Regions from separate parts of the Micromonospora sp. WMMD712 genome, predicted to be linked through region 2. Evidence: predicted binding sites of a transcription regulator. Region 2 holds the regulator's gene; each other region holds the start of a gene.
What was found. The regulator HrcA, encoded in region 2, represses chaperone genes, less so after heat shock. The targets are predictions, from matches to a motif close to GGTTNGCACNCTCNNNNNGAGNGTGCNAACC.
Positions count from the first base shown of each region.

Region 1: groES (co-chaperone GroES) is a predicted target of HrcA. The motif match lies at 4,084-4,114, and genes of this name have one in related genera.
Region 3: groL (chaperonin GroEL) is a predicted target of HrcA. The motif match lies at 5,049-5,079, and genes of this name have one in related genera.

Region 1 covers NZ_CP120743.1:3,400,458-3,410,259, forward strand. The annotation lists gene O7633_RS14445 (hypothetical protein) at 1-1, shown strand, start outside; gene O7633_RS14450 (molybdopterin-dependent oxidoreductase) at 110-1,741, opposite strand; gene groL (chaperonin GroEL) at 1,921-3,567, opposite strand; gene groES (co-chaperone GroES) at 3,638-3,952, opposite strand; gene O7633_RS14465 (methyltransferase domain-containing protein) at 4,296-5,567, shown strand; gene ybaK (Cys-tRNA(Pro) deacylase) at 5,577-6,056, shown strand; gene O7633_RS14475 (substrate-binding domain-containing protein) at 6,278-7,378, shown strand; gene O7633_RS14480 (ATP-binding cassette domain-containing protein) at 7,497-8,318, shown strand; gene O7633_RS14485 (ABC transporter permease) at 8,315-9,574, shown strand; gene O7633_RS14490 (ROK family protein) at 9,600-9,802, shown strand, end outside.
Region 2 covers NZ_CP120743.1:2,825,839-2,835,640, forward strand. The annotation lists gene O7633_RS11845 (SDR family oxidoreductase) at 1-319, shown strand, start outside; gene O7633_RS11850 (16S rRNA (uracil(1498)-N(3))-methyltransferase) at 412-1,146, opposite strand; gene dnaJ (molecular chaperone DnaJ) at 1,148-2,293, opposite strand; gene hrcA (heat-inducible transcriptional repressor HrcA) at 2,367-3,389, opposite strand; gene O7633_RS11865 (DUF4870 domain-containing protein) at 3,687-4,310, shown strand; gene hemW (radical SAM family heme chaperone HemW) at 4,369-5,592, opposite strand; gene O7633_RS11875 (enoyl-CoA hydratase-related protein) at 5,612-6,394, shown strand; gene O7633_RS11880 (hypothetical protein) at 6,635-7,504, shown strand; gene O7633_RS11885 (phytanoyl-CoA dioxygenase family protein) at 7,727-8,629, shown strand; gene O7633_RS11890 (MOSC domain-containing protein) at 8,767-9,411, opposite strand; gene O7633_RS11895 (carbohydrate ABC transporter permease) at 9,537-9,802, opposite strand, start outside.
Region 3 covers NZ_CP120743.1:3,738,228-3,748,029, reverse strand. The annotation lists gene O7633_RS16080 (GNAT family N-acetyltransferase) at 239-1,258, shown strand; gene paaN (phenylacetic acid degradation protein PaaN) at 1,345-3,018, shown strand; gene O7633_RS16070 (GNAT family N-acetyltransferase) at 3,085-3,564, opposite strand; gene O7633_RS16065 (cold-shock protein) at 3,903-4,106, shown strand; gene groL (chaperonin GroEL) at 5,273-6,895, shown strand; gene O7633_RS16055 (hypothetical protein) at 7,134-7,397, opposite strand; gene O7633_RS16050 (S8 family serine peptidase) at 7,588-9,802, opposite strand, start outside.

The DNA of each region.
Region 1 (9,802 bases), 570 kb from region 2:
ACCGGCGCGCCGCCCGCCACGCCCACCGTCGGGTGACCGGGCCACCGGCGCGCCACCCGCCACGCCCACGGCCGGGTGACCCGCCTACCGGCGCGGCTCCGCCCGGCGGTCAGCGCACGGTGACCCGGACGGTGTGCCAGCCCGTCGCGCCGTCCGGGTCGACCCGCTGCCGCCGCTCGGTCTGCGTCTCGCCGTCGGCGTCGGTGGCCCGCACCTGGAGGGTGTGCTCGCCGAGGGTGGCCGTCCACTGCCAGGACCACTGCACCCAGGTGTCCACCGACACCGTCGGGGCGAGCGTCGCCTCCCGCCACGGGCCGTCGTCGACGCGTACCTCGACCCGGCGGATGCCCCGGTGCTGCGCCCAGGCCACCCCGGCGACCATGACCGGGCCGGCGGTGAGCCGGTTGCGCGGGCGGGGCGTGTCGATCCGTGACTGCGTCTTGATCGGCCCCTGTGCCGACCAGCCCCGGGGCACCCAGTACGCGTCGAAGTCGGCGAAGCTGGTCAGCTCCAGCTCGGTCACCCACTTGCAGGCGGAGACGTAGCCGTAGAGGCCGGGCACCACCATGCGGACGGGGAAGCCGTGCTCCACCGGCAGCGGCTCGCCGTTCATCCCCACCGCGAGCAGGGCGTCGCGGCCGTCGCGCAGCGCCGCCGTCGGGGTGCCGCAGGTCCAACCGTCGACCGAGCGCCCGACGACCTGGTCCGCGCCCTCCTCCGGCTGCGCCTCGTCGAGCAGCTCCCGGATCGGCACGCCCAGCCAGCGGGCGTTGCCGATCAGGTCCCCGCCGACCTCGTTCGACACGCAGGCCAGGGTGACGTACCGCTCGACCATGGGGCGGGCCAGCAGGTCGGCGAAGGTCAGCTCGATCGGGTTGCGCACCCGGCCGTGGATGCGCAACCGCCAGGTGTCCGGGTCGACCTGGGGCACCACCAGCGCGGTGTCGATGCGGTAGAACCCGGACGTCGAACTGACGTAGGGGGCGAGCTGGGTGAGGGAGAGATCCGCACCGGCGGGCACCGGCGGCGCGGGCGAGGCCGGCGCGGGCAGGGCGACCGCCTGCCGGGCCTCCGCCACCCCGCGCCGCCCGGCCAGCCAGTGCCCGCCCAGCCCGCTCACGACGGCCGCGCCGGCCAGCGCGCCGACGCCGGTCAGGAACCGCCGCCGCCCCTCCGCGCGCCCGGGATGCTCGGGGCGCTCGGGGCACTCGGGGTGCAAGGAAGGGCCCCTTGTTAACAAGGGGGTGTTAACAAGGGGCCCTTCCTTGCCGGCGGCGGCGGTGGGCGGGGTCCACGGCCAGGGGTCGGGGTGCAGGGGGCCGGCCAGCAGGAGCCAGAGCGTCAGCGCGCCGAGGGCCGCCCCGGCCAGCGCCGGCAGCGCGTCCGTGGCGTCCGCGCCGGCCCGGGTCAGCGCGGCGGCCACCCCGAGGGCCGCGAACGCCCCGATGCCCGCCAGGCCGAACCACAGCCGGCGCGCGGCGAGGACGCCGAGCAGCGCCGCGAAGCCGGCCAGCAGCAGCGCCGTCCCGACCAGCAGGGCGATCTTGTCGTACGTGCCGAAGACCGCGATGCCGAACTGCTTGACCGGTTCGGGGACGGTGTCGACGACCAGCCCGCCGACCGCGACCAGCGGGGCCGACCGGGGGCCGGTCAGCACCGCCACCGGTTCGGCGGCGCCGATCGCCACGGCGGCGGCGGTGATCCCGGCCAGCGCGGCGTACCCGCGCGAGATGGTGCCCATCCGCCCAGTGTTTCCGATCGGCCGGGAACGCGACAGGCACGTCAGCGTTCCGTAAGCAACCGCCCCGTGCTCCGGACCCGGGACGGGCGGGCCGGGACACGGGGCGGACAAGCGTCAAGGCACGCCGTGGGGAGCCGGCGTGCCTTGACCGTGGTGCGGCTGGGTCGGACCCGGGTCGGTCAGAAACCGGGGCCGTGCTGGTGGCCGTGGCCGTGCGAGTGGCCGTGGCCACCGGCGGCGGCCGGCTCGGCCTTCTCCGGCTTCTCCACCACCAGGCTCTCGGTGGTGAGCAGCAGGCCGGCGATCGAGGCGGCGTTGGTGACGGCGTTGCGGGTCACCTTCACCGGGTCGATGATGCCGGACTTGACCAGGTCGACGTAGTCACCGACGGCGGCGTCGAGGCCGTGGCCCCACTGGCTGCCGGCGACCTTCTGCACCACCACGTAGCCGTCGTGGCCGGCGTTCTGGGCGATCCAGCGCAGCGGCTCGACGAGCGACTTGCGCACGATCGAGACGCCGGTCTTCTCGTCACCGGTGAAGCCGAGGTCGTCGTCGAGCACCGACAGGATCTGCGCCAGGGCGGCGCCGCCGCCCGGGACCGTGCCCTCCTCGACGGCGGCCTTCGTCGCGGCGATGGCGTCCTCGATGCGGTGCTTGCGCTCCTTCATCTCGACCTCGGTCGCCGCGCCCACCTTGATGACCGCGACGCCGCCGGAGAGCTTCGCCAGCCGCTCGGCCAGCTTCTCCCGGTCCCAGTCGGAGTCCGAGGCCTCGATCTCCTTGCGGATCTGGGCGACCCGGTCGGCGACCTCGTTGGCCTTGCCGCCGCCGTCGACGATCGTCGTGGTCTCCTTGTCGACCACGACGCGCCGGGCGGTGCCGAGCACCTCCAGGCCGACCTGGTCGAGCTTGTAGCCCAGCTCCGGGGCGACCAGCTCGGAGCCGGTGAGGATCGCCATGTCCTGGAGCATCGCCTTGCGGCGGTCGCCGAAGCCCGGGGCCTTGACCGCGCAGACCTTGATGGTCTTGCGGATCGCGTTGACCATGAGGGTGGACAGGGCCTGGCCCTCGACGTCCTCGGCGACGATCAGCAGCGGCTTGTTGTTCTGGAGGACCTTCTCCAGCAGCGGCAGCAGCTCCTCGATCGCCGAGATCTTCTGCGTGGTGATCAGGATGTACGGGTCCTCCAGGACCGCCTCCTGGCCCTCCGCGTCGGTGACGAAGTTGGGGGAGATGAAGCCCTTGTCGAACTGGAGGCCCTCGGTCACGTTGAGCTCGGTGGTGAGCGCCGAGCCCTCCTCGACGGTGATGACGCCGTCGCGACCGACCCGCTCCATCGCCTCGGCGATCAGGTCGCCGATGGTGGCGTCCTGCGCGGAGATCGTCGCCACGTGCGCGATCGACTCCTTGCCGGCGACCTCGACGGCCCGGTCGAGCAGCGCCTCGGAGACCTTCGTCGCCGCCGCGTCGACGCCCCGCTTGAGGCCGGCCGGGTTGGCGCCGGCGGCCACGTTGCGCAGGCCCTCGCGGACCATCGCCTGGGCCAGCACGGTCGCGGTGGTGGTCCCGTCGCCGGCGACGTCGTTGGTCTTGGTCGCCACCTCCTTGACCAGCTGCGCGCCGAGGTTCTCGTACGGGTTGGTGAGCTCGATCTCCTTGGCGATGGTCACGCCGTCGTTGGTGATCGTGGGCGCACCGAATTTCTTGTCCAGGACGACGTTGCGCCCGCGCGGGCCGAGAGTGACCTTGACCGCGTCCGCGAGGGCGTTGACACCGTGCTCCAGCAGGTGCCGGGCGTCGTCCGAGAAGCTCAGGATCTTCGCCATCTGTATCCCTTCGAAGCGTCACTGCCCCGGCCCGGCGAGCCGGACCGGGGCAGTGACGCGGATCGGTTGCTTACTTCTCGATGACCGCGAGGACGTCGCGGGCGGAGAGCACCAGGTACTCCTCGCCGGCGTACTTGACCTCGGTGCCGCCGTACTTCGAGTAGAGGACGGTGTCGCCGACCTTGACGTCGATCGGCACGCGGTTGCCCTTGTCGTCGATCCGGCCCGGGCCGACAGCGAGGACGGTGCCCTCCTGCGGCTTCTCCTTGGCGGTGTCGGGGATCACGATGCCCGACGCCGTGGTGGTCTCAGCCTCGTTCGCCTGGACCACGATGCGGTCCTCGAGCGGCTTGATCGCAACCTTGGTCGCGGTAGTCACGGGCATACCCTCCTGGGGTACTGGTTTCGTTGCCGGACGGCGGGGCCGACCAGCGTCAATCTGCCACATGCCACCGGGCGGGGCCGTCGTCGCGGGTGCCGGTCCGCCTGGCGTCACCCCCGGGCGCGGGGCCCGGAAGCTGGCACCCTCGATGGGAGAGTGCTAATCGCAGGTTAGGCCGTGGCTAGCACTCCGTCAAGGAGAGTGCCAACGCGTCGCCCGTCGTGTCGCCACAGTTCCGCCACCCGTCACCTCGACACGCCGCCGGCACGGGCCCCGGACCCCGCCAACCTCCGGCACCGCCGCCACCGCCGCCGGCCGGCCGCCGCCCGGGCCCGACAATGGGCGCGTGGATCTCGATCAGCTCGCCGCCCTGCGTACCCCCGAGGGGTCGGCCGCGCTCGCCGCGGCGACCGAGGTGGCCGGCGGCGACCCGCTGGCCGCGGCGGCCGCGCTCCGCTCGGCCGGGGTGCCCGCCGGGCTGGCCGCCGCCGCGCTCACCCAGGCCGAGCTGCGCCGCCGGGCGGTCGGCAAGTTCGGGCCGGCGGCGGCCGGCATGTTCCTCACCCGCGCCGGCCTGGAGCAGGCGACCCGGGGGGTCGTCGCGGCCCGGCGGGCCGACCGGCTGCGCGCCGCCGGGGTGCGCACCCTGGCCGACCTGGGCTGCGGCCTCGGTGCCGACGCGCTCGCCGCCGCCCGCGCCGGCATCCGGGTGTACGGGGTGGAGGCCGACCCGGTCACCGCCGCGATGGCCGCCGCGAACGCCGAGGCCGCCGGGCTGGCCGACCGCTTCACGGTGGAGTGCGGCGACGCCACGGCGTTCGACGTGTCCGCCGTCGACGCGGCGTTCTGCGACCCGGCGCGGCGCAGGGCCGGCACCGGCCGGCGGATCTTCGACCCGAACGCCTACTCGCCGCCGTGGGACTTCGTCACCGCGCTGGCCGAGCGGGTGCCGCACACGGTGGTGAAGGTGGCCCCGGGGCTCGACCACGCGCTGATCCCGGCGGGCGCGGAGGCGGAGTGGGTGAGCGTCGGCGGCGACCTGGTCGAGGCCGCCCTGTGGTGCGGCCGCCTCGCCGAGGTCCCCCGCCGCGCCACCGTGCTGAAGGAGGGGCCCCCTGTTAACGCTTTCTGTATAGGAAGGGCCCCCTGCAGTCACCCCCAACCCGCCTGCCATCACCAGCTCACCGGCTCCGGCACGGAAGAGGCCGCCGTCGGCCCGGTCCGGCGCTACGTCCACGACCCCGACCCGGCCGTCGTCCGCGCGCACCTCGTGGCGGAGCTGGCCGGCGAGCTGGACGCCACGCTCGCCGACCCGAGCATCGCCTACCTGTACGCCGACGCGCCCGGCGCGACGCCCTTCGCCCGCTGCCTGGAGGTCACCGACGTGCTGCCGTTCTCGCTGAAGCGGCTGCGCGCCCTGCTGCGCGGGCGCGGGGTGGGCCGGGTCGAGATCCTCAAGCGCGGCTCGGCGCTGGAGCCGGAGCGGCTGCGGCGCGACCTGCGGCTGGCCGGCCCGCAGGCGGCGAGCCTGGTGCTGACCCGGGTGGCCGGCGCCCCCACCGTGCTGGTCTGCCGCCCGGTGCCGGATCCGCTGGATCACGGGGCGGCGGCCGGCTAGCTTGTCGGCATGGCGGGACGGGGGACTCCGGCGACGGCGCTGCTGACGAAGCGGAAGATCCGGCACAGCACCCACCCGTACGACGTGTCGCCGGACGCGCCGAACTACGGCGCGCTCGTCGCGGCGGCCCTGGGCGTGCCGCCGGACCGGGTGTTCAAGTCCCTCGTCGCCGAGGTCGACGGCGCGCTCGCGGTGGCGGTGGTGCCGGTGACCGGCGAGCTGGACCTCAAGGCGCTCGCCGCCGCGCTCGGCGGCAAGCGGGCGACGATGGCCGACCGGGCGGTCGCGGAGCGGGCCACGGGATACGTGCGCGGCGGGATCAGCCCGCTCGGCCAGCGCAAGCGGCTGCCCACGGTGCTGGACGCCTCCGCGCTGGACCACGACACCGTGTACGTCTCGGCGGGCCGGCGCGGCCTCCAGCTCCAGCTCGCCCCGGCCGACCTGGTCGCCCTCACCGACGCCACCGCCGCACCCATCGCCGCCGGCTGACCCGGGCACCCTGCGATCGCCGCGCCCGCGCGCGGCTCCTCGGTCTGCCCGCTTTCGGGGCGGTTAGGGCGGAGTGTCGTTCACGTTGCTGAATTGTTACCGCCGCCAACAAACTTCTGACCTCGGTGGTCTTGTGGCGGCGGCGCGGTGCGCAATACGTTGCCGGACACAACAAAACACCGCACCACTCCCGCTCCCCCACCCCGAAAGGACCCGTGCAGATGCGCAAGGGCTTCCTCACCTTCGCCGCCGTGGGCCTGCTGGCCGCCGGCAGCATGGCCGCCTGCGGCGAGAACTCCGACAACGGCGACCAGGCCGGCTCCTCCGCCAAGAAGCCGAAGATCGGCGTGATCCTGCCGGACAGCAAGTCCTCCGCCCGCTGGGAGGGCGCCGACCGCAAGTTCCTGGAGGCCGCGTTCAAGGCCGCCAACGTCGAGTACGACATCCAGAACGCGCAGGGCGACAAGACCGCGTTCCAGACCATCGCGGACCAGATGATCACCAACGGGGTGACCACCCTGATGATCGTCAACCTGGACTCGGGCACCGGCAAGGCCGTGCTCGACAAGGCCAAGTCGCAGGGCGTCGCCACGATCGACTACGACCGGCTCACGCTGGGCGGCTCCGCGCAGTACTACGTCAGCTTCGACAACGAGGCCGTCGGCAAGCTCCAGGGCGAGGGTCTGGCCAAGTGCCTGACCGACAAGGGCGTCAAGAACCCGGCGATCGCCTACCTCAACGGCTCGCCGACCGACAACAACGCGACCCTGTTCAAGAACGGGTACGACTCGGTGCTCAAGCCGAAGTTCGACTCGAAGGAGTACACCAAGGTCGCCGACGACTCGGTGCCGGACTGGGACAGCACGCAGGCCGCCACGATCTTCGAGCAGCAGTACACCAAGGCCAGCGGCAAGATCGACGGCGTACTGGCCGCGAACGACGGCCTCGGCAACGCCGCCATCTCCGTGCTGAAGAAGAACAAGCTCAACGGCAAGGTCCCGGTGACCGGGCAGGACGCCACCGTGCAGGGCCTCCAGAACATCCTCGCCGGCGACCAGTGCATGACCGTCTACAAGGCCGTCAAGAAGGAGGCGGACGCCGCCGCCGAGCTGGCCATCGCGGTCGCCAAGGGCGAGCGGAAGGACACCGGGCAGACCGTCAAGGACGTCGAGGGCAACCGGGACGTCCCGGCCGTCCTGCTGGAGCCGAAGGCCATCTACAAGGACAACGTCAAGGACGTCGTCGCCGACGGCTTCGTCACCAAGGAAGAGCTCTGCACCGCCGCCTACGCCAAGTTCTGCACCGAAGCCGGCATCAGCTGACCCGTACGCGACCGTCGTACCCGCCAGGCGACGCCGCCCGGCACGGTGACCCCGTGCCGGGCGGCGGCCCGCGCCGGACGGGCTCCGCGATCTCCCCTCCGTGCATTAGGAGACCCTTGTGTCCGCAACCCCCCTGCTGGAACTACGAGGGATCGACAAGAGCTTCGGTCCCGTCCAGGTGCTGCGCGACGTCGCCCTCACCGTCCACCCCGGCGAGGTCACCGCGCTGGTCGGCGACAACGGCGCCGGCAAGTCGACCCTGGTGAAGTGCATCAGCGGCATCCACCCCGTCGACTCCGGCGAGTTCCTCTTCGAGGGCCGCCCGGTCGGCATCAGCAGCCCCCGCGACGCCGCCGCCCTGGGCATCGAGGTCGTCTACCAGGACCTCGCCCTCTGCGACAACCTCGACATCGTGCAGAACATGTTCCTCGGCCGGGAGAAGCGCACCGGCATCGTCCTCGACGAGCCGACCATGGAGCAGATGGCCGCCGAGACCCTCGCCGGGCTGAGCGTCCGGACGGTGAAGTCGCTGCGCCAGCACGTCTCCAGCCTCTCCGGCGGCCAGCGGCAGACCGTCGCCATCGCCAAGGCGGTGCTGTGGAACAGCCGGCTGGTCATCCTCGACGAGCCGACCGCCGCGCTGGGCGTCGCGCAGACCGCCCAGGTGCTGGAGCTGGTCCGCCGGCTCGCCGACAGCGGCCTCGCCGTCGTGCTCATCTCGCACAACATGAACGACGTCTTCGCGGTCTCCGACCGGATCGCCGCGCTCTACCTCGGCCAGATGGTGGCCCAGGTGAAGACCACCGACATCACCCACTCGCAGATCGTCGAGCTGATCACCGCCGGCCGCTCCGGCGCACTCGGGCTCGCCGCCGACCCGGCGGGTGGCAACGGCACCGGCGGCGCGGCCGTCGGCACGACCCCGGGAGCCCTCCGATGACCACCACCGCCGTGAAGAAGGAAGGGCCGGCGGCGGTCACCCCGCCCGTCACCGTCGGCGGCCACCTGAGCAACTACGTCAGCCGGGTACGCGGCGGCGACATCGGCGCCCTGCCCGCCGTGCTCGGCCTGATCGTGCTCTGCACGGTCTTCGCGATCATGCGCCCGTCGTTCCTGTCCGCCGGCAACTTCGCCAACCTGTTCACCCAGGGCGCGGCGGTCACGCTGATCGCGATGGGGCTGGTCTTCGTCCTGCTGCTCGGCGAGATCGACCTCTCCGCCGGCTTCGCCAGCGGCGTCTGCGCGGCCGTCCTCGCCAACGTCGTCACCGTGCTCGGCTACCCCTGGTGGGTGGCGGTGCTCGCGGCGCTCGTGACCGGCCTGGTCATCGGCACCACGCTGGGCTTCCTGGTCGCGAAGGTCGGCATCCCGTCGTTCGTGGTCACCCTCGCCGGCTTCCTCGCCTTCCAGGGCATCGTGCTGATGCTGATGAAGGAGGGCGCCAACATCTCGGTACGCGACGACACGCTGGTGGCGATCGCCAACCGCAACCTGCCGCCCGCGATCGGCTGGGTGCTGGCCGCCGTCGCCGTCGCCGGCTACGCGGCGGTGCAGCTCATGCGGCACCGCAACCGCTCCGCCCGGGGGCTCGTCACCGACCCGCTGGCCGTCGTGGCCGCCCGGGTCGGCGTGCTGGCGGTCATCCTCGGCGTCGCCGTGTACGTGCTCAACCTGGAGCGCAGCCGCAACGTCCTGATCACCTCGCTCAAGGGCGTGCCGATCGTGGTGCCGGTCATCGCGGTGCTGCTGATCGTCTGGACGTTCGTGCTCCAGCGCACCAGCTACGGCCGGCACGTCTACGCGGTCGGCGGCAACAAGGAGGCGGCCCGCCGCGCCGGCATCAACGTCGACCGGATCCGCATCTCGGTCTTCGTCATCTGCTCCTCGATGGCCGCGATCGGCGGCATCGTGGCGGCGAGCAGGGCCAACTCGGTGGACCCCAACACGGGTGGCAGTAATGTGCTGCTCTACGCCGTGGGCGCGGCGGTGATCGGCGGCACCAGCCTCTTCGGGGGCAAGGGCCGGGTGCTCGACGCCGTGCTCGGCGGCGCGGTGGTCGCCGTGATCGACAACGGCATGGGTCTGATGGGCTACAGCTCGGGGGTCAAGTACGTGGTCACGGGCGTGGTACTGCTGCTCGCCGCGAGCGTGGACGCGCTGTCCCGCCGCCGGTCGGCGGCCACCGGCAACCGTTGACACCCGCACGGAAGCACCGGTAGCGATGCGCGTGGGACCGAGTCAGGACGAGATCCGTCGGCAGAACCTCGGTGCCCTGCTGCGCTACGTGCACGTCCACGGCGCGACGACCCGCGCCGAGCTGACCACCACGCTCGGGCTCAACCGCAGCACCATCGGCGCGCTCACCGCCGACCTGGCCGGCGCCGGGCTGGTCAGCGAGGGGGCGCCGAAGGAGACCGGCCGGGC
Region 2 (9,802 bases):
GTTCCGGGGCGAGCCGGAGCAGCCGGCGTACGGGGCGAGCAAGGCGGGGCTCAACGCGCTCGGCCAGTCCCTCGCGGTGGCGCTGGCCCCGTACGGCATCGCGGTCGCGACGGTGGCCCCCGGCTTCGTGGAGACGGACATGACCACCGAGCACCTGGCCGGCGAGGGCGGCGCGGCGATCCGGGCGCAGAGCCCGTTCGGCCGGGTGGCCCGCCCGGAGGAGATCGCGGCGGCGGTCCACTGGCTCGCGTCGGCGGAGGCGGAGTGGGCCTCCGGCACGGTCGTCGACCTCAACGGCGCGTCCTACCTGCGCACCTGACCCGGCCGGGGTTCAGCAGCGGGACAGGCAGGTCCCCGACGGGACAGGCGGATCGCCGGCGGGACAGGCAGGTCACCGACAGGACAGGCGGGTCACCAGCGGGACAGGCGGGTCGCCAGGACGCAGAGGGCGGCGACGCCCGCCGTGGAGGTGCGCAGCACGTACGGGCCGAGGCGCACCGGGCGGGCGCCGGCCTGGGTGAACGCGGTCACCTCCGCGTCGGTGATGCCGCCCTCAGGGCCGACGACCAGCACGATCTCGCCCGTGGCGGGCAGCGCGGCGGCGGTCAGCGGCTCCTGCGCCTCCTCGTGCAGGACGAACGCGGCGGCGGCCCCCGCGATCCGGCGGGCCACCGTGGCCGTGGACTCGTCGGGGGCGCCGGCCACCACGGGCAGCCACGCCCGGCGGGCCTGCTTCGCCGCCTCCCGGGCGGTCGCCGCCCACTTCTCCCGGGCCCGTACGCCCCGGTCGCCGCGCCACTGCGCCACGGAGCGGGCCGCCGCCCAGGGCACGATCTCGTCGACCCCGACCTCGGTCATCGCCTGCACGGCCAGTTCGCCCCGGTCGCCCTTGGCGATGCCCTGCGCCACGACGAGCCGGGGGACGGGCGCGTCGACGTACCCCCGGGAGGTGACCCGCAGGTCGAGGGCGCCCCGGCCGACGGCGGTGACCACGGCGGTGGCCGTGCCGCCCCGGCCGTCGGCCAGCAGCAGTTCCTCGCCGGCGCGCAGCCGCTGCACGGTGGCCGCGTGGTGCCCCTCCGGGCCGCCGAGGGTCAGCGAGTCGCCGGTGGGCAGCGCGTCGACCAGGAACAGCGGCGCCGACACCTCAGGCGTGCCCGTTGAAGGCGTCGCGCATCCGGGAGAAGAAGCCGCCCTGCTTGCTCAGCTCGGCGACCTCCTCGCCCCGGGTCTTGGCGAAGTCGCGCAGCATCTTCTCCTGGTCGGCGTCGAGCTTGGTCGGGGTGCGCACGTCGAGGTGGACGTAGAGGTCGCCCCGGCCGGTGCCGCGCAGGTGCGGCACGCCCCGGGCGCGCAGCCGCAGGGTGCTGCCCGGCTGGGTGCCGGCCTTGACGTCGACCGTCTCCTCGCTGTCGAGGGTCTTGATGGTCAGCCGGGTGCCGAGCGCGGCGGCGGTCATCGGGACGGTGACCCGGCAGTGCAGGTCGTCGCCCTTGCGGGAGTAGACGTCGTGCGGGCGCTCGTGGATCTCGACGTAGAGGTCGCCGGCGGTGCCGCCGCCCGGGCCGACCTCGCCCTGCTGGGCGAGCCGGATGCGCATGCCGTCCTCGACCCCGGCGGGGATCTTGACGGTCAGCGAGCGGCGGGTGCGCACCCGACCGTCGCCGGTGCAGGTCGGGCAGGGGTGCGGGATGGTGGTGCCGTAGCCCTGGCAGACCGTGCACGGCCGGGCGGAGACCACCTGGCCGAGGAAGGTGCGCTGCACCGACTGGACCTCGCCCCGGCCGCCGCACGCCTCGCAGGTGGCCAGGTGGGTGCCGGCCGCCGTGCCCGCCCCGGAGCAGGTGGTGCAGAGCACCGCCGTGTCGACGGTGATCGGGGCCTCGACGCCGAACGCCGTCTCGTGCAGGTCCAGCTCCAGGCGCAGGATCGCGTCCGCGCCGGGCCGGGTGCGCGGGCGCGGGCCCCGGGAGCCGCCGGCCGCCCCGCCGAAGAAGGCGTCCATGATGTCCTGGAAGCCGACGAACGGGCCGGCCCCGCCGGGCCCGCCCGGGCCGCCCATGCCACCGCCGCCGGGGGCGAGGGGGTCGCCGCCGAGGTCGACGATCTGCCGTTTCCGGTCGTCCGAGAGGACCTCGTACGCGGCGTTGATGTCCTTGAACTTCTCCTGTGCCTCCGGGTCCGGATTGACGTCCGGGTGGAACTGCCGCGCCAGCTTGCGGTAGGCGCGCTTGATCTCGTCGTCGGAGGCCTCCCGGCTCACGCCGAGGATGCCGTAGTAGTCCCTGGCCACTGCGTCCCGTGTCCTCATGTTCTTGTCGCGTTGCGCCGGTCGTCGGCCGGAGCCGGCCGTCGGCCCTGACTGGTCAGTTCTGGGCCAGCAGCTCGCCCACGTAGCGTGCCACGGCCCGCACCGTGGCGATGGTGCCGGGGTAGTCCATCCGGGTGGGGCCGACCACGCCCAGTCCGCCGAGCGCGGTCGCCCCCGGGCCGTAGCCGGTGCTGACCACCGAGGCGGCCCGCAGGTTGTCGATCTCGTTCTCGTCGCCGATCAGCACGCGGGTGGTGGTCGACTCGGCCTCGCCGATGAGCTTGAGCATCACCACCTCCTCCTCCAGCGCCTCCAGGATGGGCCGCAGGGACCCCTGGAAGTCGAGCAGGCCGCCCCGGGTCAGGTTGGCGGTGCCGGCCAGCGCGATGCGCTCCTCGTGCCGCTCGACCAGCGTCTCCAGCAGCACGGTGGAGAGCGTGGTCATCGCGCCGCGCAGGCGCGGGGTCACCTCCTCGACCAGCGCCTGCACCAGCGGCGGGGTCTCCGACAGCCGGCTGCCGACGAGCTTCTCGTTGACCAGCCGACGCAGGTCGGTGACGTCGTCGGCGCTCACCGGCGCGGGCAGCTCGACCAGCCGCTGCTCGACCCGGCCCGTGTCGGCGATCATCACCAGCATCAGCCGGGTGGTGGAGATCGGCACCAGCTCCAGGTGCCGCACCGACGAGCGGGCCAGCGAGGGATACTGCACCACGGCGACCTGCCGGGTGAGCTGCGCCAGCAGCCGCACCGTGCGGTGCACCACGTCGTCGAGGTCGACCGCGCCGACCAGGAAGCGCTCGATCGCCCGGCGCTCGGCCGGGCTGAGCGGCTTGACCCGGGACAGCCGGTCGACGAAGAGGCGGTAGCCCCGGTCGGTGGGGACCCGGCCGGCGCTGGTGTGCGGCTGCCGGATGTAGCCCTCCTCCTCCAGCACCGCCATGTCGTTGCGGACCGTCGCGGGGGAGACGCCGAGCTGGTGCCGCTCGACCAGCGCCTTGCTGCCGACCGGCTCCTGGGTGGCGACGTAGTCCTCGACGATCGCGCGGAGCACGGCGAGCTTGCGGTCGTCCAGACCCACCCTGCCACCTCCTGTCGCATGTCGGGCCCGGCGGCGCGGCGGCACCGCAGGTCGGCGCTCCGCCGGCGCGTCGACGCCTGGCACTCGACTGTAACGAGTGCCAGTCTACGTCGGCTGCCCCGTCCTGGGTAAGATCAACGACGGACCGTGCGTGCGGTGGCCGCCGCGCGGGCGCGTGCCGACCGGTCGACGGCCGCCCGGCGCGGGCCGTCACCTGCGCACGCGGGCCGAGGATCCGCCCCGCCGAGCTGGTGTCGCACTGGTGCCGACTTGCCCGCAACCCCTACCGTGACGTGCATGACTGAACCACCTCGCCCTCCCGGATCGGGCGACCCCGGCGGCTACCCGCCGGAGCCGAACCCGTCGGCACCGTACGGCTCGCCGGGGCACGAGCCCACCGCACCACTGTCCGGCGCGCCCGGGACGGGCGGCTATCCCCCGCCCGGTGGCTATCCGCCGCCCACCGGCGACCAGCCGCCGTCGGCCGGCTACCCGCCGCCCGGGGCGGGCGGCTTCCCCCCGCCCGGTGGCGGCTACCCGACCGGCGGCGCGTACGGCCCGCCCTCCGGCGGCTACGCCAACAACGAGGACAAGACCTGGGTCCTGGTGGCCCACTTCGGCGGCGCGGCGGGGATGTTCCTCGGCGGCGGCGTGCTCGGCTGGCTCGCGCCGCTGATCGCCCTGCTCGCCCGGGGCAACCAGTCGCCGACGGTCCGCGCGCACGCGGTGGCGGCGCTGAACTTCCAGCTCCTCTGGTCGGTCATCGCCCTGATCGGCTGGATCCTCACCTGCATCCTGGTGGGGCTCCTGATCGGGTTCGGCGCGATGATCGTGGGCATCATCTTCGGCATCGTCGCCGGCATCAAGGCGAACGAGGGCAGCCCCTACCGCTACCCGATGACCGTCAACCTGATCAAGTGACCCCGCTGGTCACGTGACCCCGACCGGCCGCTCCCCCGGCCGGTCGGGGCCACCCCCGTCAGGGCAGCAGGTCTCTCACGACCGCGTCGGCCAGCAGCCGGCCGCGCAGCGTGAGCACCGCCCGGCCCTCCGCGTGCCCCGCCGGGTCGAGCAGGCCGTCTGCGAGGGCCCGCCGGGCCGCGGCGCGGCCCGCGTCGTCCAGCACGGCCAGGGGCAGCCCCGAGGCGAGCCGCAGCCGCAGCATCACGTCCTCCGTGTGGGCCTCGTCGGGCGTGAGCACCTCCCGGGCCAGGCCGGGCGACTCCCCCGCCGCGAGGCGCTTCGCGTACGCGGCCGGGTGCTTGACGTTCCACCAGCGCACCCCGCCGACGTGGCTGTGCGCCCCCGGCCCGAGGCCCCACCAGTCGCCGCCGGTCCAGTAGAGCAGGTTGTGCCGGCACCGGCCGGCCGGCGTGCGGGCCCAGTTGGACACCTCGTACCAGGAGAAGCCGGCCGCGTCGAGGGCCGCCTCCGCGGCCAGGTAGCGGTCCGCCGCCACGTCGTCGGAGGGGTACGGCAGCTCGCCGCGCCGCATCCGCGCGGCCAGCCGGGTGCCGTCCTCCACGATCAGGGCGTACGCGCTGACGTGGTCCACCCCGGCGGCCACCACCTGCGCCAGGGACGCGGCGAAGTCGTCGGCGTTCTCCCCCGGCGTACCGTAGATCAGGTCGAGGTTGACGTGGTCGAACCCGGCGTCGCGGGCCTCCCGGGCGGCCTCGGTGGCCCGGCCGGCGCGGTGCCGGCGGTCGAGGATCGCCAGCACCCCCGGCGCGGCCGACTGCATGCCCAGCGAGATCCGGGTGTACCCGGCGGACCGCAGGGTCTTCAGCGACTCCGGCGTCACCGACTCGGGGTTGGCCTCGGTGGTCACCTCCGCGTCGGCGGCCAGCCCCCAGGCGCGGTCGATGCCGTCGAGGATGCGGGCCAGGTCGTCGGCGGGCAGCAGGGTGGGGGTGCCGCCGCCGACGAAGACGGTGTCGACCCGGGGCGGCGGGGCGTCGCCGAGCACCCGGGCGGCCAGCGCCAGCTCGGCGAGCACCGTGTCGGCGTACGCCTCGCGGCTCGCCCCGCCGCCCAGCTCGTCGGCGGTGTAGGTGTTGAAGTCGCAGTAGCCGCAGCGGCTGGCGCAGAACGGCACGTGCACGTACACGCCGAAGCCGCGCGCGCCGACGGCGCGGGTCGCGGTGGCGGGCAGCGAGCCGTCGGCCGGGACGGGCTCGCCTTCTGGAAGGACGCCGGGCATGGCCACTAGTGTGCCCGGCATGACCTCCACCGCCGCGCTCGTGCGGGTCGCCACGGCCCGTGGGGTGACCACCCTCACCCTGGACAGCCCGCACAACCGCAACGCGCTCTCCACGCCGCTGATGACCGAGCTGCTGGCCGGGCTGGCCGCCGCCGTGGCCGACGACGCGGTCCGGGTGGTGGTGCTCGACCACGCCGGCCCCGTCTTCTGCTCCGGCGCGGACCTGAAGGAGACCGCCGCCGCGTACGCCAGCGGGACGGTCCCGGCCGGGCTGCTCGGCGACGTGCTCGCGGCGGTCTGGGAGTGCCCGAAGCCGGTGGTGGCCCGGGTCGCCGGGCCGGCGCGGGCCGGCGGGCTGGGCCTGATCGCGGCGGCCGACCTGGCGATCTGCGCGCAGGAGGCGACGTTCGCGTTCACCGAGGTGCGGATCGGGGTGATCCCGGCGGTGATCTCGGCGACCGTGCTGCCCCGGCTGACGTCCCGGGCCGCCGCCGAGCTGTACCTCACCGGCGACACCTTCGACGGGCGGCGGGCCGCCGAGATCGGCCTGGTCAGCACGGCGGTGCCCGCGGACGCGCTGGACGCGGCGGTGGCACGGGCCTGCGCCTCGCTGGTGCGGGGCGCGCCGAACGCGCTGGCCGGGGCGAAGGCGCTGCTGCGCCGCCCGCCGGCGGCCGACCTGCGGGCCGGGACCGCCGAGCTGGCCGCCCTGTCGACCGGGTTCTTCCTCTCCGACGAGGGGCGCGAGGGCGTGCTGGCGTTCCGGGAGAAGCGCGACGCGAGCTGGGTGCCGACGGACTGACCGGCCCCGGGCCGGCTGACGGTTTCCTTGCCGCCTGACGGTTTCCGGGCCGCTTGGTGGTGTCCGGGCCGCTTGGTGGTGTCCGGGCCGGCCGGCCGACTGGCTGGCGGTTTCCGGGCCGGAGCACCGGGAAGGCGGACACGCCTCGCGGCCGACCCGCCACGGAACGGAGCGAACCGGTCGGACGGGCCGGACGGCGGCGGCGGAGACGTACTCTTGGCGGACGCCGTCGAACAGGGGGTGCGGGTGCGAAGTCGGGCAGTCGTCGCGACCGGTGTCGTCGTCGCCGTGATCGCCGCGGTGGGGATCTGGCTCGTCGTCCGCCAGGCCGGCGGGCAGCTACGCCTGCCGTTGTCCCTGGCCAGCCGCACCTGCACGGTGCAGGCCGACGGCCAGGTGCGGCTGGACGCCGACCAGATGGCCAACGCCGCCACGATCGCCGCCATCGGCGTCCAGCGGAAGATGCCCGAGCGGGCGGTGGTGGTCGCCCTCGCCACGGCCTACCAGGAGTCCGGGCTGCGCAACCTCTCCGGCGGCGACCGGGACTCGCTGGGCCTGTTCCAGCAGCGGCCGAGCCAGGGCTGGGGCACCGAGGCGCAGATCGCCGACCCCCGGTATTCGACCAGGAAGTTCTACGCCGCCCTCAAGCGGGTACGCGGCTGGGAGAAGATGCGGGTCACCGACGCGGCGCAGAAGGTGCAGCGCTCGGCGTTCCCCGAGGCGTACCAGAAGTGGGCGGACGAGTCGGAGGTGCTGACACGGGCGCTGCTCGGCGAGGCGACCGGCGCGGTGGCCTGCACGGTCGGCGCGACGCCGGTGATGCGGGGCGCGGCCGCCGCAGCCGCGCTGACCCGGGGCCTGCGCCTGGACTGGGGGCTGCCGGAGGCCGCGTCCCCGGCCGAGCTGACCGGCGTCGCGGTGCCGGCCGACGACCGGCGCGACGGCTGGCGGTACGCGCACTGGCTGGTCTCGCACGCCTCCGACCACGGCGTGAAGCGGGTGCGCTTCGCCGGCCTGGAGTGGACCGCGAAGGCCGGCACCTGGGGCCGGGTGGGCGACGCGACGGCGAACGACGGCGAGGTGCTCGCCGAGGTCTTCGCCGACGCCTGAGCGGTCGCGATTCTCCACACCGACGGTTACCGCACAATCCTCCATATCCGGCGAAAGCCGCCGAACAAACACCCATTCTCACTCTCCGCACCCAACCGGGTGCCAACGGTCCGAGCACTCCCCCACACCGTCGGGCGCGCTCCGCACCCCCCTGAAGGGGCGCAGTAGCATCGGCGTCCTGTGCCAGAAATGGTTTCACCTCATGGGGAGGGGTACTACGCGGTGTTCGATTACGACGGCCGGACCGGCTACGAACCGATCAGCGACACCGACCGCAAGGAGTTCCACGAGCAGGGCTTCCTCCTGCTGCGGAACGTGCTGACGGAGGACCACCGGGCCGCCCTGGAGGAGGCCGTCGACCGCGTGTACGCGGAGGAGAAGGCCAAGGGCAACACCACCAAGGACGGCACCCTGCACCTGCTGGGCTTCCTGGAGCGCGACGAGCTCTTCGGCCAGCTGCTGACCCACCCGATCGCCTTCCCGTACATGTGGGGCCTGGCCGGGTGGAACATCTACACCCACCACAACCACCTCGACGTCACCCCGCCGGCGCTGGAGCCGGAGAAGCCGTACTGGGGGTGGCACCAGGACGGCTACCGGCAGAACTCCGACCCGGAGACGATGGACCCGAACCTGCCCCGGCCGATGTTCTCGCTGAAGGTGGCGTACGTGCTCTCCGACCTGTCGGAGACCGGCCGCGGCGCGACCAAGGTGATCCCGGGCAGCCACCTGTGGAACTCGCTGCCCCGCCCGGCGGACCTGACGGTGCACAACCCGGACCCGGAGGGCACGGTGGAGATCACCGCGAACCCGGGCGACGCGTTCATCTTCGACCGCCGCCAGTGGCACTCCCGGTCGACGAACCTGTCGAACATCACCCGCAAGATGCTCTTCGTCGGCTACACCTACCGGTGGATCCGCCCGCTGGACGAGCTGCACATCGACACCGACGGCGAGTGGTGGGCCAACCGCACGCCGGTGCAGCGCCAGCTCTGCGGCGAGGGCACCCACACCGCCAACTACTGGGGCATCAACTGGAACGGGTACATCGACGACGAGATCCCGCTGCGCAAGGAGCTCAAGGAGCGCGGCCTGCTCGACCGCAGCATCCCCTGGCTCCGCTGACGGTGTAAGGAAGGGCCCCCTGTTAACGCATTCCGCATAGCAGGGGGCCCTTGTTAACGCCTGGGCACGGCGATCGGCGGCGGGGCGGGCGCGGCGAGCGGCGCTCGGGCGCGGCGCCCCTGGGGCCGCCGGGACCCTCAGGCGTCGGGCGTGGCGAGCCTGCGTTCGACCTTCCGCCGCAGCGACTCGGGCAGCTCGGGCACGTCGAGCAGCCGGGGCAGCAGCTCCGGTTCGAGCGTGGTCGCCCGGAACACCTCGCCGACGGTCACGCCGTGCTCCGGCCGCTCCACCACCTCCACCGGGTCGCCCGCGCCGACCTCGCCCTCCCGCAGCACCCGCAGGTACGCCCCGGGGGCGGCGCGCGCCGTGAACCGCCTGATCAGATCCGGCACGCCCCAGAACCCGGCGAACGTCCGGCACGGCGTGCGCGGCTTGGTCACCTCCAGCAGGGCCGACCCGACCTGCCACCGCTCGCCGACGACCGCGCCGGTCACGTCCACCGCGTACGTCGTCAGGTTCTCGCCGAAGGCCCCCGGCGGGATGTCGCGGCCCAGCTCGACCGCCCACCACGCGGCGTCCTCCTCGGCGTACGCGTAGACCGTCTGGTCGGGCCCGCCGTGGTGCGCCCGCTCGCCGATGAAGTCGCCGGCCACCCCGTCGACGCGCAGCAGCACCGGCCCGTCCGCAGGCCGCTTGTCGATGCCGCTGCGGCCGCTCGCGTCGCCCGCCCACTCCGCCTCGGTCGCCGCGCCGAGGTTCACCGTCACCAGCCTGCCCGTCATGGCGACAGCCTACGGCGGCATCGCGGCCCGCCGATCCCCGCCCGACGCGGCCCGTCCGCCCGACGGGGCGTGAGAAGGGGACCCTTCTCGACAGAATGCGTTAACAAGGGGCCCTTCCTTGCACCTCAGCCCTTGACGGCGCCCGCCACCAGGCCGGAGACAATCCGGCGTTGCACCAGCAGGAAGAAGACGATCACCGGCAGGGTGAACAGCGTCGAGGCGGCCATCACCGGCCCCCAGGCGGTGTCGTCGCGGCCGAAGAAGAACGTCATCGCCACCGGCAGGGTGTAGCGGTCCTGGTCGTTGACGAAGGTCAGCGCGAAGATCAGCTCGTTCCAGGCGGTGATGAAGGAGAAGATGCTGGTGGCCACCAGGCCCGGCGCGACCAGCG
Region 3 (9,802 bases), 910 kb from region 2:
CGATCCGTCGGGTAACCGACGTTTTGCCCTCCGTACGCAAAAACCCGCCGCCGAGGACTTGACGGCGGGAACCGGACGGCGCAAGATGCTCCGTGCGGGAGGGCGTTTCGCCGGAGACTTTAAGTTCTTACGACCCAGCGCCGGAGGCGTTGTGCGATCGTCCCTCCCGACCAACGTCCGATCGGGCCAGCGGAGAAATTCGCTGGCCCGATCGTCTTTCCCCGGCCACCCTCGGCCCATGGGCATCACCATCACCCCGATCGACCCGGCGGACCAGGGCGCGGTCGACGCGGCGTACCGGATCCGGGCCGCCGCCGACCAGGCGGACGTCCCCGACTTCCCGCCGCTGTGCCGGAGCCGCTTCGAGGCGGCGATCCGGCACCCGATGCCGGGCAACGTGCCGGCCTGGGCGCTGGCCCGGCTCGACGGCGAGCCGGCCGGCTTCCTCGCCCTCGACCTGCCGCAGCTCGACAACACCGACAACGCCACCGTCGACCTGTTCACGCACCCGGCGCACCGGCGGCGGGGGGTCGGCCGGGCCCTGCACGCGCACGCCGTGGAGCTGCTGGGCGAGCGGGGGCGCAAGCGGGTGGTCGGCGCGACCGTCGCGGCCCTGCCCGGCGGGCCGGCGCGCGGCGGGGCCGGCGGGGCGTTCGCCGCGGCGACGGGGGCGCGGGCGGTGCTCGCCGAGGTCCGCCGCCGCCTCGACACCACCCGGCTCGACCAGGCCGCGCTCGACGCGGCGCTGGCCGACGCCCGGTCCCGCGCCGCCGGCTACCGCACGGTCCGCTGGCAGGGCGCGGCCCCGCAGGAGCACGTCGCCGATGTCGCCCACCTCGACGGCCGGCTGATGGCCGACGCGCCCCTGGGCGAGATGGAGTGGGAGCCGGAGCGGGTCGACGTCGAGCGGGTCCGGGGCGTCGAGCGGGCGTTGGACGCGCGGGGCCGCCGCCGCTACCACCACGGGGCGGTGCACGCCGCGTCCGGCCGGCTGGTCGCCTGGACGACGATCGACCTCGGCCCCAGCGTCCCCTGGCACGCGTGGCAGCAGATCACCATCGTCGACCCGGCGCACCGCGGCCACCGGCTCGGGCTCCTCGTGAAGGTCGAGAACCTGCGGTACGCGCTCGACCACGAGCCGGGGCTGCGCGCGGTGGACACCTTCAACGCGCAGGCCAACACGTACATGATCGCCATCAACGAGGCGCTCGGGTTCCGCCCGGTCGACGCCTGGACCGACTGGCAGCTCACCCTCTGACTGGCCGGCCCGCGGCAGGGCGGCGGGCGTCCGGCGGCGTCCGCCGGCCCTACTGCCCGCCCGCCGGCTGCGGCATGATGGCGGGCATGACGGAGACCCCGCATCCTGCGTACGACAAGCACGCCGACACCCTGCACCGGGCGCTGACCGCGATCACGGAGCGCGGGTACTGGTCCGCCTATCCCGAGTCACCCAGCCCCCGGGTGTACGGCGAGACCGCCGCCGCCGACGGCAAGGCCGCCTTCGAGGCGTACCTGGGCGGCGACTTCCCGCTCGACCAGCCGGGCAGCGGCGACCGGGTCGCCACCGAGGCCAGCCCCTTCGGGCTGGAGCTGAACGTCAGCTACCCGCACCCGGGCGTCGACGAGCTGGTGGCCGCCGCCTCCGCGGCCCTGCCCGCCTGGCGCGACGCCGGCCCGCAGGCCCGCGCGGGCGTCTGCCTGGAGATCCTCGACCGGCTGCACAGGCACGTCTTCGAGCTGGCCAACGCGGTGCAGTTCACCAGCGGCCAGGCGTTCGTGATGGCCTTCCAGGCCGGCGGCGCGCACGCGCTGGACCGCGCCCTCGAAGCGGTCGCCTACGCGTACGCGGAGATGACCCGCCACCCGGGGACGGCCGGCTGGGAGAAGGCCGCCGGCAAGGGCGACCCGCTGCGGATGACCAAGACGTTCCACGTGGTGCCGCGCGGGGTGGCCCTGGTGATCGGCTGCAACACCTTCCCGACCTGGAACTCCTACCCCGGGCTGTTCGCCTCGCTGGTCACCGGCAACCCGGTGGTCGTCAAGCCGCACCCCCGCGCGGTGCTGCCGCTCGCGATCACCGTGAAGTACGCCCGCGAGGTGCTCGCCGAGGCCGGCTTCGACCCCAACCTGGTGCTGCTCGCCCCCGAGGCCCCCGGCGAGAGGCTCGCCTCCACCCTCGCCCTGCACCCGGCCGTGAAGATCGTCGACTTCACCGGCTCCACCGAGTACGGCGACTGGCTGGAGGCCAACGCCCGGCAGGCGACGGTCTACACGGAGAAGGCCGGGCTGAACGCCGTCGTGATCGACTCCACCGACGACTTCGCCGGGATGTGCCGCAACCTCGGCTTCACGCTGACCCTCTACAGCGGCCAGATGTGCACCACCTCGCAGAACATCCTCATCCCCGCCGGGGGCATCGACACCGACCAGGGGCACAAGAGCTTCGACGAGGTGGCCGCCGGGATCGCCGCCGCCGTGGGCAAGCTCACCGCCGACCCGGCCCGGGGCGTCGAGCTGACCGGCGCGATCGTCAACGACGGGGTGCTGGAACGCCTCGACGAGGTCACCAAGGTCGGAGCGGCGGTGCTGGAGTCGCGTACCGTCGAGCACCCCGCCTTCCCCGGCGCGGTGGTGCGGACGCCGACCATCGTCAGGCTCGCCGCCGCCGACACGGCGACGTACGGCCGGGAGTGGTTCGGGCCGATCTCGTTCGTGATCGCCACCGACTCCACCGCGCACAGCCTGGAACTCCTCCGCGCCACCGTGGGCGAGTCCGGGGCGCTGACCGCCGCCGTCTACTCGACCGACCCGGCGGTGCTGGACGCGGCCGAGGCGGCGGCGATCGACGTCGGCGTGCACCTGTCGTGCAACCTGACCGGCGGCGTCTTCGTCAACCAGTCGGCGGCGTTCTCCGACTTCCACGGCAGCGGCGCCAACCCGGCGGCGAACGCGGCGCTGACCGACGGCGCGTACGTGGCGAACCGGTTCCGCATCGTCCAGAGCCGCCGCCCCGCCTGAGGTGCAAGGAGGGGCCCCTTGTTAACGCTTTCTGTTGTACAGGGGGCCCCTGCAAACACCCCCGCCTCAGGCCGGGCGGCGCATCTGGAGCTCGCGCAGGGCGGGGAGCCTCGGGTGCGGGACCCGCACGCCCGTGTCGACGAAGCCCAGCTTCCGGTACGCCCGGTAGGCGCGGTCGTTGCCGACGACCACCTCCAGCATCAGCTCCGGCCGACCGCACTCCCGGGACCAGGCGGCGACCCCCTCGATCAGCGCGGCGAGCAGCCCGGTGCCGCGCCGGGCCGGCGTGACGTAGACGGCGTAGACGACGGTGAGGCCGGGTTCGTCCGCCGAGATCGTCCCGCCGGCGTGCCCGACGAGCCGCCCGGCGGGGCCACCCGGCCGGTCCGCGCCGGGGTCGGCGACGAACTGGGCGGTGTGCCGGCCGCTGGCGACCGACGCGACGCGGGCCGCGTACTCGGCGTGCGGGCGGGCGGCGGCCTCCGCCAGGGTCTCCAGGAAGGCCAGCGGCGCGTCGGCGAGCATCTCCAGCCGCAGCGCCCGCATCCGCGCCGCGTCCGGCAGGGTCAACCGGCGTACGTCGACTGCCGGCGCGGCGGTGTCGGCCGTCCCCGTCGGGGCGCTGCCCGGGTCGGTCGGCGGGCGGGAACCTGCTGTCATCCCGCATACCTATCGCAGTGATGGCCGCCTATGCCGCACCGGGTTGAGGTCGGTCCGTTATAGCCCTATTTGTGGTCGTGCGCCGTCGTCACTCCTCGTGTAGCGTGCGATTTCGGTCACTGGTTTCCCGGTCGGCGCAGACGGGTGAAACCGGTGTTCCCGGGGCCGCCGGTTCCGTCGGCGTACCCGCTCGTGGAAGGCCGCGCGACGTTAGGAAGTGCACCGTGGCACAGGGCACCGTGAAGTGGTTCAACGCCGAGAAGGGCTACGGCTTCATCGCCGTCGACGGGGGGCAGGACGTCTTCGTCCACTTCTCCGCCATCGAGATGGACGGCTACAAGGCGCTGGACGACGGGCAGCGCGTGGAGTTCGAGATCGCGCAGGGGCAGAAGGGGCCGCAGGCCGAGCGCGTACGCGTCGTCGCCTGACGCCCCGACCGGTTGGCCCGCGGGCGGGCGGGCCACCGATGGCCGGCGGAGCGCGCCGCCCCGGTCGGCGCGGACGGATCGGTCCGGGGCGGCGCGGACGGGGCGGTCCAGGAATGCTGCGGACCGTTCCCACATCGCCGCCGGGGAGGGCGCACGTCCCAGGGCGCATGTCCCAGCCATCTCCGTCCGATCGATCGATCCCACCGGGGGCCGAAGGGCCGGTCGGCCGCGCTTGGTCGGGCTGCGGTCGGTTTCCCGGCCGCCAGGTGCCGCGCCGGGTTGCCGACCCACCCTGGCCAAGGCTCCACCCTGGTCCGGCCCCAGCTTGGTCCGGCGCCAGCTTGGCCCGGTGCCACCTTGGCCCAGCACCACCTTGGCCCGGTGCCACCGCCGGTTCGCGCCGTGCCGTCCCGCCGTGGTAGCCCTGCCCACCGGGCCGCGCCGCGTCGTGGCCGCCGCCCGGCTGTGTTTCCGCCCGGACCCGCTGGTCGGCCTGCCCGGGGAAGGGGCGGGCGGATGGTCCCGGGTGCCCCGGCGCGCCGCGCCGCGGTCGGTGGCCGCTCGTGCCGGTCCCGGCTCTCGCCTGCCTGGCCGCACCCTCTCGGCTCTCTCGCCCTTCTTGGTCCGACCGTCCTGCCTCGTCGGTCCTGCCCTCGTCGGTCCTGCCCTCGTCGGTCCTGCCCTCGTCCGTCCTGGCCTTGGTCCGTCCTGGCCCTGGCCGTGTGCCTGGTCGCCCTGGTGCGCCTGGTCGTCCCGGTCCGGCCGGTCGTTACGGTCGTCACGTGCGCCGGGCGGCGGGCGTACGAGGGGTCGGTTACCGCCGCCCGGCCGGCGGGTGAAATCGGCTGAACCGGCGGGCCGGGTCGCGCTGGTCAGGTGGGGTCGACCCGGTCCGTCCGCCGCATCGTGCTTGCACTCGGCAGGGCAGAGTGCTAAACAAGTCATTGGCACTCGCCTTGGGTGAGTGCCAATGGTCGGGACGGTGGGGCCACGGCCGCACGGCGGAGATCCGTCGGGCGGCACATGGCCGGTCGTCGCGGGCTATCCGGCCCGGCCGAGGAGACGTCGTCGTCGCCAGGTGGCGACGTCCCAAGGTGCGTACACCAGGCGGCCCATCCGGGACACACACTCGGGTGGCCCGTGAGTGTCCAGGAGGACAACGCCGTATGGCCAAGATGATCGCGTTCGACGAAGAGGCTCGCCGCGGCCTCGAGCGGGGCATGAACCAGCTCGCCGACGCCGTGAAGGTGACCCTCGGCCCGAAGGGCCGCAACGTGGTGCTCGAGAAGAAGTGGGGTGCCCCCACCATCACCAACGATGGTGTGAGCATCGCCAAGGAGATCGAGCTCGAGGACCCGTACGAGAAGATCGGCGCCGAGCTGGTCAAGGAGGTCGCCAAGAAGACCGACGACGTGGCCGGTGACGGCACGACGACGGCGACCGTCCTGGCCCAGGCCCTGGTCCGCGAGGGCCTGCGCAACGTGGCCGCCGGCGCCAACCCGATGGCCCTGAAGCGGGGCATCGAGGCCGCCGTGGCCAGCGTCTCGGAGGAGCTGTCCAAGCTCGCCAAGGACGTCGAGACCAAGGAGCAGATCGCCTCCACCGCCTCCATCTCCGCCGGTGACAGCACCGTCGGCGAGATCATCGCCGAGGCGATGGACAAGGTCGGCAAGGAAGGCGTCATCACCGTCGAGGAGAGCAACACCTTCGGCCTGGAGCTCGAGCTCACCGAGGGCATGCGCTTCGACAAGGGCTACATCTCCGCGTACTTCATGACCGACCCGGAGCGGATGGAGGCCGTCTTCGACGAGCCCTACATCCTGATCGCCAACAGCAAGATCTCGTCGGTGAAGGACCTGCTCCCGATCCTGGAGAAGGTCATGCAGTCGGGCAAGCCGCTGCTGATCATCGCCGAGGACGTGGAGGGCGAGGCCCTGCCGACCCTGGTGGTCAACAAGGTCAAGGGCGTCTTCAAGTCCGCGGCCGTCAAGGCCCCCGGCTTCGGCGACCGCCGCAAGGCCATGCTGACCGACATCGCCATCCTCACCGGTGGCCAGGTCATCAGCGAGGAGCTCGGCCTCAAGCTGGAGGCCGCCGGCCTCGACATGCTGGGCCGCGCCCGCAAGGTCGTGGTGACCAAGGACGAGACCACCATCGTCGACGGTGCCGGCGACGCCGAGCAGATCCAGGGCCGGGTCAACCAGATCCGGGCCGAGATCGACAAGAGCGACTCCGACTACGACCGCGAGAAGCTGCAGGAGCGCCTGGCCAAGCTGGCCGGCGGTGTTGCGGTGATCAAGGTCGGCGCGGCCACCGAGGTCGAGCTGAAGGAGCGCAAGCACCGCATCGAGGACGCCGTCCGCAACGCGAAGGCCGCCGTCGAGGAGGGCATCGTCCCGGGTGGTGGCGTCGCGCTGGTGCAGGCCGGCAAGACCGCCTTCGACAAGCTGGACCTGACCGGCGACGAGGCGACCGGCGCGCAGATCGTCAAGATCGCGCTGGACGCTCCGCTGCGGCAGATCGCCGTCAACGCCGGCCTGGAGGGTGGCGTCGTCGTCGAGCGCGTCCGCAACCTGGACGCCGGCCACGGCCTCAACGCCGCCAGCGGCGAGTACGTGGACCTGCTGGCCGCGGGCATCATCGACCCGGCCAAGGTGACCCGGTCGGCGCTGCAGAACGCCTCGTCGATCGCGGCGCTCTTCCTCACCACCGAGGCCGTCGTCGCGGACAAGCCGGAGAAGGCCCCGGCCGCTGCGGCTGGCCCGGGCGGCGGGGACATGGACTTCTGAGTCCAGCTCCCACCGGAGTTCAGTTACACCGCACGTCGAGGGGGCGGGTCGCGTCAGCGGCCCGCCCCCTCCGCGTCGTCACGGCCGCCAGCGCCGGCCACTCCGGCCTCGGACACTCGGGCCGTCGGCACTCCGGCCAAGGCCACTCGGTCCTCGGGCACTCCCGCCTCGGGCACTCCGGCCTCGGGCACGCGCCCGCTGGCGGCTCTCACGCCGGCGTCGCTCACGCCGGCGTCGCTCACGTCGGCAGGGGCGGCTGGTCGCGTCGCCGCCCGGCCCGGCCGGGCGGCCGGCGAATGCGGATCGGCTCGTCGACGCGGATCGGCTCGTCGACCAGGACCACCGGCTCCTCCGCCGCAGGCGCGTCGCCCCCGGCCATCTCCGCCAGTTGCTCGGCGTCGCCGTAGTCCAGCCGGTCGAACGGCAGTTGCCCCGGGATCTCCTCGACCGGCACCCAGGCGGCGGAACGTGGAGCCTCGGCCCGCTCGTCGTCCGTGGTCATCGCGGCCTCCTCACCTCGACGGTAGGTGACCGTCGATGCCGGGGCGGCCGAACGGCGCTATCCGGCCCGGTGCCCGTTTCGCCCGCCGGCGGGGCGAGGATCGCGGGGCCGCCGCCGGGGCGCGGGGTGCGAGGTGAGAAGGGGACCCCTCTCTACCGTATGCGTTAACAAGGGGCCCTTCCTTACCCGCTCAGCGGGCCGCGCGGACAGCGGCGTACGCGTCGACCAGGCCCGCCCCGCTGATGTTCGCGTCGCCGCCGCAGGCGTCGGCCGGCTTGCGGGAGGCGTACGTCGCCCCGGCCGGGACGGCGGTGTCGCGCAGGATCCGGCGGGTGCGCTCCAGGTCGCCGACCAGCGTCGGGTTCGCCGACCACATCAGCGCCACCACGCCCGCGACCTGCGGGGCGGCCATCGACGTGCCGTCGAGGGTGGCGTAGCCGCCGCCCGGCATCGCGGAGAGCACCCCCACGCCCGGGGCGACCACGTCCGGCTTCGCCGCGCCGGGCACCGGCCCCCGGCTGGAGAAGTCGGCGACCTGGCGCTCCCGGTCGGTCGCCCCGACGGTGAACACGTCCGGGTACGTCGCCGGCGGGTCCTCGATCGACCGGCAGTACGGCCCGGTGTTGCCGGCCGCCGCGACCACGAAGATGCCCGCGGCGTCCAGCGCGTCGGCCGCCGGCCGCAGCGCCGCCGGGTCGCAGCCCTCGATCGGCGGGCAGCCCCACGAGTTCGTCAGCACCTGGGGGGCCCGCTCGGGCCGCCCGTCGGTGAACGGGTCGCCGCCGGCCGGGAACGGGGCCAGCATGAACTGGAGGCAGTCGAGGTAGCGCGCCGGACTGCCGAGGTTGCGGTCGAGGTTGACGCAGCCGACCCAGCTCGCCCCGGGGGCCACCCCGATCCCGTCCCGCCCGACGGCGCTGCCCGTCGTGTGGGTGCCGTGGCCGCCCTGGTCGGTCGGCGCGCGGGTGTGGTCCCACGGGTCGTACCAGGAGTCGTCGCCGCCGCGGAAGCCGCCGGCCAGCGCCGGGTGCCGACCGTCCACCCCGGAGTCGGAGCTGCCCACCACGACGCCGGCCCCGGTGACCTCGAGCTGCGACCAGACCTGGTCGGCGCGGAGCAGGGAGACGTTCCACGCCGGCCCGGAGGGGGCCGCCTGGTCGCCCCGGCTGGTCGGCGCGGGGGCCGGCAGCGGGCGCAGCCGCTGGCTCAGCAGCACCCGGTCCACCTCCCGCCGGCCCGACAGCCAGGCGCGCACCGCCGGCCCGCCGTCCACCTCGATCGCGTTGACCAGGTAGTACGGCGTCGGGTCGAGCCCCAGCCGGGTCAGGTCGCGGCGCAGCCCCGCCTGGGTGCGTTCGGCGGTCTCCACCAGCCGCCGGTAGACCTCGCGGGCGCGGGCGTCCCGACCCGCCTGGCCCGTCCCGCCGGCGGGCACGCCGCTCAGGTCGGCCTGCTCGCGCAGCACCACGAGCAGCCGTTCGCCGTGCAGGCCGGGCTGGCCGGGGCCGAGGTGGACCAGCGCCGCCCCGGCGAGCAGCACGCCGACGGTCGCCACCGCCACCGGCCGGCTCGGCGCGTGCCCGTTCGGGCGGGCCAGCAGCACGCCGTACACGATCGCCAGGAGCGCGGCCACCGCGAGCCCGGCGGCGGCGGCGACCGCCACCCAGAACGGGACGTCGCGGGTGGCCGCCAGGAGCAGGGTGATCTCCTCCGGGTCGGCGAACGCCAGTGGCCCGAACGTGGCGAGCCCGACCAGCCAGCGCACGGGCGCGGGGCCGACCGGCCCGCCGGAGCGCAGCGCGGGCGTCTGGAGGGCGGCCAGCGCGAAGCCGAGCGGGGGCAGGGTCAGCAGGGCGGGCAGTTGCGCGCCGGACTGCCCGGTGCCGGCGGCGAGCAGCAGCAGCGTCACCCCGGCCACCAGGCCGCCGACCAGCACCAGCCGCGCCGGCCGGTGCGGCGGCCCGCCCGCGAGGTGCGCCCAGAACCGGGCGTCGAGCAGCACCCCGGCGAGGACGCCGACGGCCGCGGCGGCCGCCGCCGCGAGCACGGTCTCCAGCAGCCCGCCGAGCGCGCCGAACCAGGCCCAGGGCAGCAGCGTCGCCAGCCCGGCGGCCACCGCCAGCCAGGTCACGGCGGGTGGGGCCGCCGGAACGGTCCCGCGCGGACCGGCCGGGGCGGTGGGCGCGGTGGGCGCGGTGGGGTCGTGCGGGCGGTCGGGCCCGGCGGGGTCGTCCGGGTGGCCGGCCCCCGAGGGCGCGGCGGGGTGGTCCGGGCGGCCGGCGGCCGGCGGCGTCGGCGCGGGGCCCCGGACCAGCCGGGGCAGCACCACAGCGAGCAGGACCGCCGTCGCCGCCAGCGCGGCCAGGTACGCCTCGTGGTGCACCGGCGGCAGGGCGCGCAGGCCG